DNA from 2 places in the Delftia sp. K82 genome. Region 1 is predicted to be linked to the other one. Evidence: riboswitches for the same ligand, from Rfam matches in the RefSeq annotation. Region 1 holds a riboswitch; the other holds the start of a gene.

The links. Region 1 has a riboswitch for S-adenosylhomocysteine ahead of metH (methionine synthase). Riboswitches for the same ligand answer to the same signal wherever they lie in the genome.
Region 2: linked by a shared signal. The riboswitch ahead of ahcY (adenosylhomocysteinase) and the one ahead of metH (methionine synthase) in region 1 are both predicted to bind S-adenosylhomocysteine.

Annotation. Positions count from the first base shown of each region.
Region 1 covers NZ_MYFL01000004.1:333,808-337,149, reverse strand. The annotation lists gene metH (methionine synthase) at 1-1,985, opposite strand, end outside; S-adenosyl-L-homocysteine riboswitch at 2,013-2,139, opposite strand; gene KDK82_RS24885 (FadR/GntR family transcriptional regulator) at 2,417-3,208, shown strand; gene KDK82_RS24880 (transporter substrate-binding domain-containing protein) at 3,205-3,342, shown strand, end outside.
Region 2 covers NZ_MYFL01000002.1:210,571-213,912, forward strand. The annotation lists gene ahcY (adenosylhomocysteinase) at 156-1,586, opposite strand; S-adenosyl-L-homocysteine riboswitch at 1,657-1,741, opposite strand; gene KDK82_RS16480 (response regulator) at 1,749-2,492, opposite strand; gene KDK82_RS16485 (sensor histidine kinase KdpD) at 2,519-3,342, opposite strand, start outside.

The sequences.
Region 1 (3,342 bases):
ACCTTGCGCGCCTCGACGCCGACGATCTCGTCGTCGAGGATGGCCGGATAGGGGCCGGCCAGGTCCCAGGTCTGGAAGAACGGGCCCCAGTCGATGTATTCGGCGATCTCGGCCAGGTCGAAGTTGCGGAACACGCGCCGGCCCAGGGCGCGCGGCGCCACGGGAGCCTGGGAAAAGTCCACGGGCGTGGCGTTGGCGCGGGCCTTTGCCAGCGGCCACAGCGGTGTCTTCTTCTTGTTGGCGTGCTGGGTGCGGACCTTGTCGTAGTCGGCCTGGATCTCGGCCAGGTAGTTGCCCTTGTTCTCGCCCAGCAGGCTCTGGGCCACGCTGACGCTGCGCGAGGCATCGGGCACGTAGACCACGGGGCCTTCGTACTTGGGCGCGATCTTGACGGCGGTGTGCACGCGCGAGCAGGTGGCGCCGCCGATCAGCAGCGGAATCTTCTTGATGCGGAAGTAGTCGTCCTTGTGCATCTCGCCGGCGACGTATTGCATCTCTTCGAGGCTGGGCGTGATCAGGCCCGACAGGCCGATGATGTCCGCGCCCTCGGCCTTGGCCCGGGCCAGGATCTCATGGCAGGGCACCATCACGCCCATGTTGATGACCTCGAAGTTGTTGCACTGCAGGACCACGGTGACGATGTTCTTGCCGATGTCGTGCACATCGCCCTTGACGGTGGCGATGACGATCTTGCCCTTGCTGGACACATCGAGGCCCGCCGCTTCCTGCTGGCGCTTTTCCTCTTCGATGTAGGGCACGAGGTGGGCCACGGCCTGCTTCATCACGCGCGCCGACTTGACCACCTGGGGCAGGAACATCTTGCCGGCGCCGAACAGGTCGCCCACGACGTTCATGCCGTCCATGAGCGGACCTTCGATCACGTGCAGCGGACGGCCGCCGCCCTGCACCACGATCTGCTGGTAGGCCTCTTCGGTGTCGGCGACGATGAAGTCGGTGATGCCGTGCACCAGGGCGTGCGACAGGCGCTCGCCCACGGTCTTCGGGTTCTCGGGCGTGCCGCGCCATTCGAGCTTCTTGCTGTCGTCCTTGGCGGCGCCCTTGGCGGCGTCGGCAATCTCCAGCAGGCGCTCGGCAGCGTCAGGGCGGCGGTTGAGCACCACGTCTTCCACGCGCTCGCGCAGCTGGGGCTCCAGGTCGTCATAGACGCCGACCATGCCGGCGTTGACGATGCCCATGTCCATGCCCGCCGAGATGGCGTGGTACAGGAACACGGTGTGGATGGCCTCGCGCACAGGGTCGTTGCCGCGGAAGCTGAAGCTCACGTTGGAGACGCCGCCCGAGACCTTGGCGCCGGGCAGGTTGCGCTTGATCCAGCGCACGGCCTCGATGAAGTCCACGGCGTAGTTGTCGTGCTCCTCGATGCCGGTGGCCACGGCGAAGATGTTGGGGTCGAAGACGATGTCCTCGGGCGGGAAGCCCACCTCGTCCACCAGGATGCGGTAGGCGCGCTCGCAGATCTCGATCTTGCGCTGGTAGGTGTCGGCCTGGCCCTTCTCGTCGAAGGCCATGACCACGGCGGCCGCGCCGTAGCGCCTGATCAGCCGGGCCTGGCGCTTGAATTCATCCAGGCCTTCCTTCATGGAGATGGAGTTGACGATGCCCTTGCCCTGCAGGCAGCGCAGTCCGGCCTCGATGACTTCCCACTTGGAGCTGTCCACCATGACCGGCACCTTGGCGATGTCGGGCTCGGAGGCGATAAGGTTCAGGAAGCGCACCATGGCGGCCTTGCTGTCCAGCATGGCCTCGTCCATGTTCACGTCGATCACCTGGGCGCCGTTTTCCACCTGCTGGCGTGCCACGGACAGCGCTTCCTCGTACTGCTCGTTGAGGATCATGCGCGCAAAGGCCTTGGAGCCCGTGACGTTGGTGCGCTCGCCCACGTTGACGAACAGCGTGCCCTCGCCGATGGAGACAGGCTCCAGGCCCGACAGACGCATGGGAGGGGGAGTGAAAGAGGACGACATCAAGCTCACCTGCAAAAACGGCATGGCAACAGGTGAGCGTCGTTGGCACCGTGGGCGCGGTCCGGCCGGGAACCTGCACCTGGCCCAAGCCTGACGCGGCACGCGATCCGGTGTACGGATGGGCGGGTGCCGCGCTGCAACGCTCCTCGGGCCAAAGCCCGGGATTCTACGGCGGCTGGCGGCGGCCTGCAGTGCGGGTTTTACGCCCGCATTCGGGGCAGGCCTGCACAAAGCCATGCGGCACTGCACCAAAGCGCGGCAGCGCGGGCCGCCGGCGCCGCCTTCGGGGCGGATTGTCGATACCCCATCGCCCCGGATTCTTTACAGCGCCTGAGGACAACGCTCCTTTTTTTGCATCTGGCACGCAATTCGCTATCTGCTGGGTACGTGGTCTGACCAGTCAGGCCAAAACCCTCCACCCGCGCCAGCCCATGCAAAGCATTCCGATCTCGATGGCCCAGACGCTGCAGCAGCACATCCTGAGCGGCCACTACCCCGGCGGCAGCCAGCTGCCGCCGCAGCGCGAGCTGGCCCGGCAGCTGGGCATCAGCCGCGCTTCGCTGCGCGAGGCGCTGTCCATGCTGGAGGCCCTGGGCCTGGTCGAGATCCAGCCGGGCAAGGGCGTGCGCATCAACGGCCCGCACAGCGGCCGTGCACGCATGCACCGCGCCTATGCCACCCCGGCGCTGGGCACGCTGTCGCCGCGCCAGCTGATCGAGCTGCGCCTGGTGCTGGAGCCGGGCTGGGCCGCGCTGGCGGCCGTGCGCGCCGACGACAGCGGCCTGCGCCAGCTGCAATGGACCCAGTCCCAGCTGGCCCACGCCCTGGACCGCAGCGACCTGCTGGCCGCCGCCGACGCCGATCTGCAGTTCCACCTGCTGCTGGCCCAGCTGTCGGGCAACCCGGGCCTGGTGGCCATGGCGCGCCAGCTGGAGCTGGCCATCAGCCACAGCCTGCGCCTGCCCTTTGCCTGGAGCGGCGCCGACGACCAGCCGGTGCGCGAGCACGACGCCATCGTGCAGGCCGTCTGCGCGGGCGATGCACCGGGTGCCGCGGGCGCCATGCGCGCCCACCTGCTGTCGGCCGCCAGGCGCAGCGGCATCGATCTCGACACACCGGACGACGCGACGGCGCCCGACGCAACGGCGCTCGATACCTCTGCGCCCGACCCTGACCCGCTTTCCTTTCGCCTCACCCCACCTTCCGAAGGAGCTTTCGCATGACTTCCCCCCTGACACCCCGCCGCGCATTCATCCGCACCGCCCTGGCGGCCGCCACCCTGGCCGCTGCCGGCCTGGGCGGCGCAGCCCATGCCGACATGCTGGCCAACATCCAGAAGGCCGGCGTGCTGCGCGTG
Region 2 (3,342 bases), on a different contig from region 1:
CGTCGCTCCAGGAAATCTCAGTTGACTAATGCCCGAAACCGGCGCGACCCAACTCAGGGACGCCAAGCAAGGGCCGCCCCGCAGCGAGGGCGTCGTCCCCCTCCCCCGCGAAGCGGGTAGAGAGGGGGAAGCGGCGCAAGCCGCTCAGGGGGTGCTTAGTAGCGATAAGTTTCGGGCTTGTAGGGGCCCTGCTTGCTCACACCGATATAGGCAGCCTGGCCGTCCGTCAGCTCGGTCAGCATGGCGCCGACCTTCTTCAGGTGCAGGCGGGCAACCTTCTCGTCCAGGATCTTGGGCAGCACGTAGACCTTGCCGACCTCGTAGGCATCGGGCTTGGTGAACAGCTCGATCTGGGCGATGGTCTGGTTGGCGAACGAGGCGCTCATCACGAAGCTGGGGTGGCCGGTGGCGCAACCCAGGTTCACCAGGCGGCCCTTGGCCAGCAGGATGATCTTCTTGCCGTCAGGGAAGGTGATGTGGTCCACCTGGGGCTTGATCTCTTCCCACTGGTACTGCTCGATGGAGGCGACGTCGATTTCGTTGTCGAAGTGGCCGATGTTGCAGACGATGGCTTCGTTCTTCATGGCCACCATGTGCTCGTGGCGGATGATGTCGCGGTTGCCGGTGGTGGTCACGAAGATGTCGGCCTTGTCTGCGGCCCATTCCATGGTCACGACCTTGTAGCCTTCCATGGCCGCCTGCAGGGCGTTGATGGGATCGATCTCGGTGACCCAGACCTGGGCCGACAGCGCGCGCAGCGCCTGGGCGCAGCCCTTGCCCACGTCGCCGTAGCCGGCCACCACGGCAACCTTGCCGGCGATCATCACGTCGGTGGCGCGCTTGATGCCGTCCACCAGCGATTCGCGGCAGCCGTAGAGGTTGTCGAACTTGCTCTTGGTGACCGAGTCGTTGACGTTGATGGCACGGAACTTCAGCGTGCCCTTGGCCGACATCTCGTTGAGGCGGTGCACGCCGGTCGTGGTCTCTTCGGTCACGCCGATGATGTGGGCGCTCTTGCGCGTGTACCAGGTGGGGTCCTGGGCCAGCTTGGCGCGGATGGCGGCGAAGGCGATCTTCTCTTCTTCGGAGGCGGGGTTGTCCAGCACGGACAGATCCTTTTCGGCACGCATGCCCAGGTGCAGCAGCATGGTGGCGTCGCCGCCGTCGTCCAGGATCATGTTGGGGCCTTCGCCTTCGGTGCCGGCGGCGCCGAATTCAAAGATGCGGTGGGTGTAGTCCCAGTAGTCGGCCAGCGATTCACCCTTGATGGCGAACACGGGCGTGCCGGTTTCCGCGATGGCGGCAGCAGCGTGGTCCTGCGTCGAGAAGATGTTGCACGACGCCCAGCGCACTTCGGCGCCCAGGGCCTTGAGCGTCTCGATCAGCACGGCCGTCTGGATGGTCATGTGCAGCGAGCCGGTGATGCGCGCGCCCTTGAGGGGCTGGGCAGCGGCGAATTCCTCGCGCGTGGCCATCAGGCCGGGCATTTCGGTTTCGGCGATCAAGATTTCCTTGCGGCCCCAGGCAGCGAGGGAAATGTCAGCGATGGCCGTGTCGGCGGAAACGGGACGAACAGCAGCGTTCATGGTTTTCTCCAAAAGATGAATGAAAAACCACGTTCTGCGGGAGACGAAAAAAAGCTCACCGCACAGAAAGCGTGGGCGAGCGTCGTTGCAGGTATGACTCCGAGCCTCGCGACCACGCCTGATGTGTGGGGGCCGCTGCAACGCTCCTCGGAGAGGCGCCGATTATACCGATCCCGGGGATGCCTCACCGCCCAGCCCCACAAGCCGGTAGCCCACCTGCAGCTCGGTCACCAGGTGGCGCGGCTGGGCCGGCTCGTCCTCGATCTTCTGGCGCAGATTGGCCATGTGCACGCGCAGGTAGTGGGCGCGGCTCAGGTACTCGGGGCCCCAGACCTGCAGCAGCAGCTGGCGGTGGGTCATCACACGGCCCTGGGCGGCGATCAGCGCCGCCAGCAGGCGGAATTCGATGGGCGTGAGGTGCACCGGCTGCCCCGCGCGCCGCACCTCATGCGTGGCCAGGTCCACTTGCACCGGGCCGAAGTGCACCTTGCTGGACGCGGCGGTGCCGCCCGCCCCACCGGCGGCGCCCAGCTGCTGGCGGCGGCGCAGCATAACGCGCAGCCGGGCCAGCAGCTCGGGCACGCCGAAGGGCTTGACCAGGTAGTCGTCGGCACCGGCATCCAATGCGGCCACCTTCTCGTCCTCACGCTCGCGCGCGGAGAGCACGAGCACTGGCACGGAGGACCACCCGCGCAGCTCGGTCAGGACCTGCTTGCCATCGGCGTCGGGCAGGCCCAGGTCGAGGATGACCAGGTCGGGCTGGCGGCTCGCCGCCTCGATCAGGCCACGGCGCGCGCTGTCAGCCTCGAAGACCTGCCAGCCTTCGTCTTCCAGCACCAGGCGCACGAAGCGGCGGATGCCGGGGTCGTCCTCGATCATCAGGATGCGGTTGGCGGGCGTGCTCATGGGGTGCTTTCGTGCATGGCGGGACTCTAATCCAGCGCAGGCTGCTCGGGCACGGGAAAGCGCAGCGTGAAGATGGTGCCCGGGCCGGGCCGCGCGGCGGCAGCCTCGATGCGCCCGCCATGCGCCTCGACGATGCTGCGCACCAGCGCCAGGCCCAGGCCGATGCCCGAGACGGTGGACTCGGCCGTGCCGCGCGTGAAGGGCTCGAACAGCGTCTCCACCGGCAGGTGAGATGGCAGGCCCGGCCCGCCATCGCGCACGGACAGCAGCAGTTCGCCGTCCTGCACACGCGCACTGATGGCCAGCGGCGTGCCGGCCGGCGTGTACTTGGCGGCGTTGTCCAGCAGGTTGACCAGCACGCGCTCCATGAGCAGGGCATCGAGCTGCAGCAGCGGCAGGCTGGCGGGCACGTCGGTGCTCACGGGATGCTGGCCCAGGCGCGCGCGCATCTGGCGCAGCGCGCTGCCCACCACTTCATCCAGCGGCAGCCATTCGCGCTGCAGGTGCACGCCGCCTTGCTGCAGGCGCGCCATGTCCAGCAGGTTCTCCACCAGGCGCTGCATGGCCTGCGCCTGGATGCGGACCTGCTCCAGCATGTCGGCCGCGCCGCCCGGCGGCACATGGCGCTGCGCGGCCTCGGCCGCGCCCAGGATGGTGGTCAGCGGGGTGCGCAGGTCGTGCGAGACGGCCGACAGCAGGGTGTTGCGCATGCGCTCGCCCTCCATGGCGATCTGGGTCTGCTGGGCCACGGCCACGAAGTGCTGGCGCTCCAGCGCCAGCGCCACCTGGCTGGCACAGGCCTCCAGCAGGCGCTGCTCCTCGGGCACCTCCAGGCGCTGCGGCGCACGCA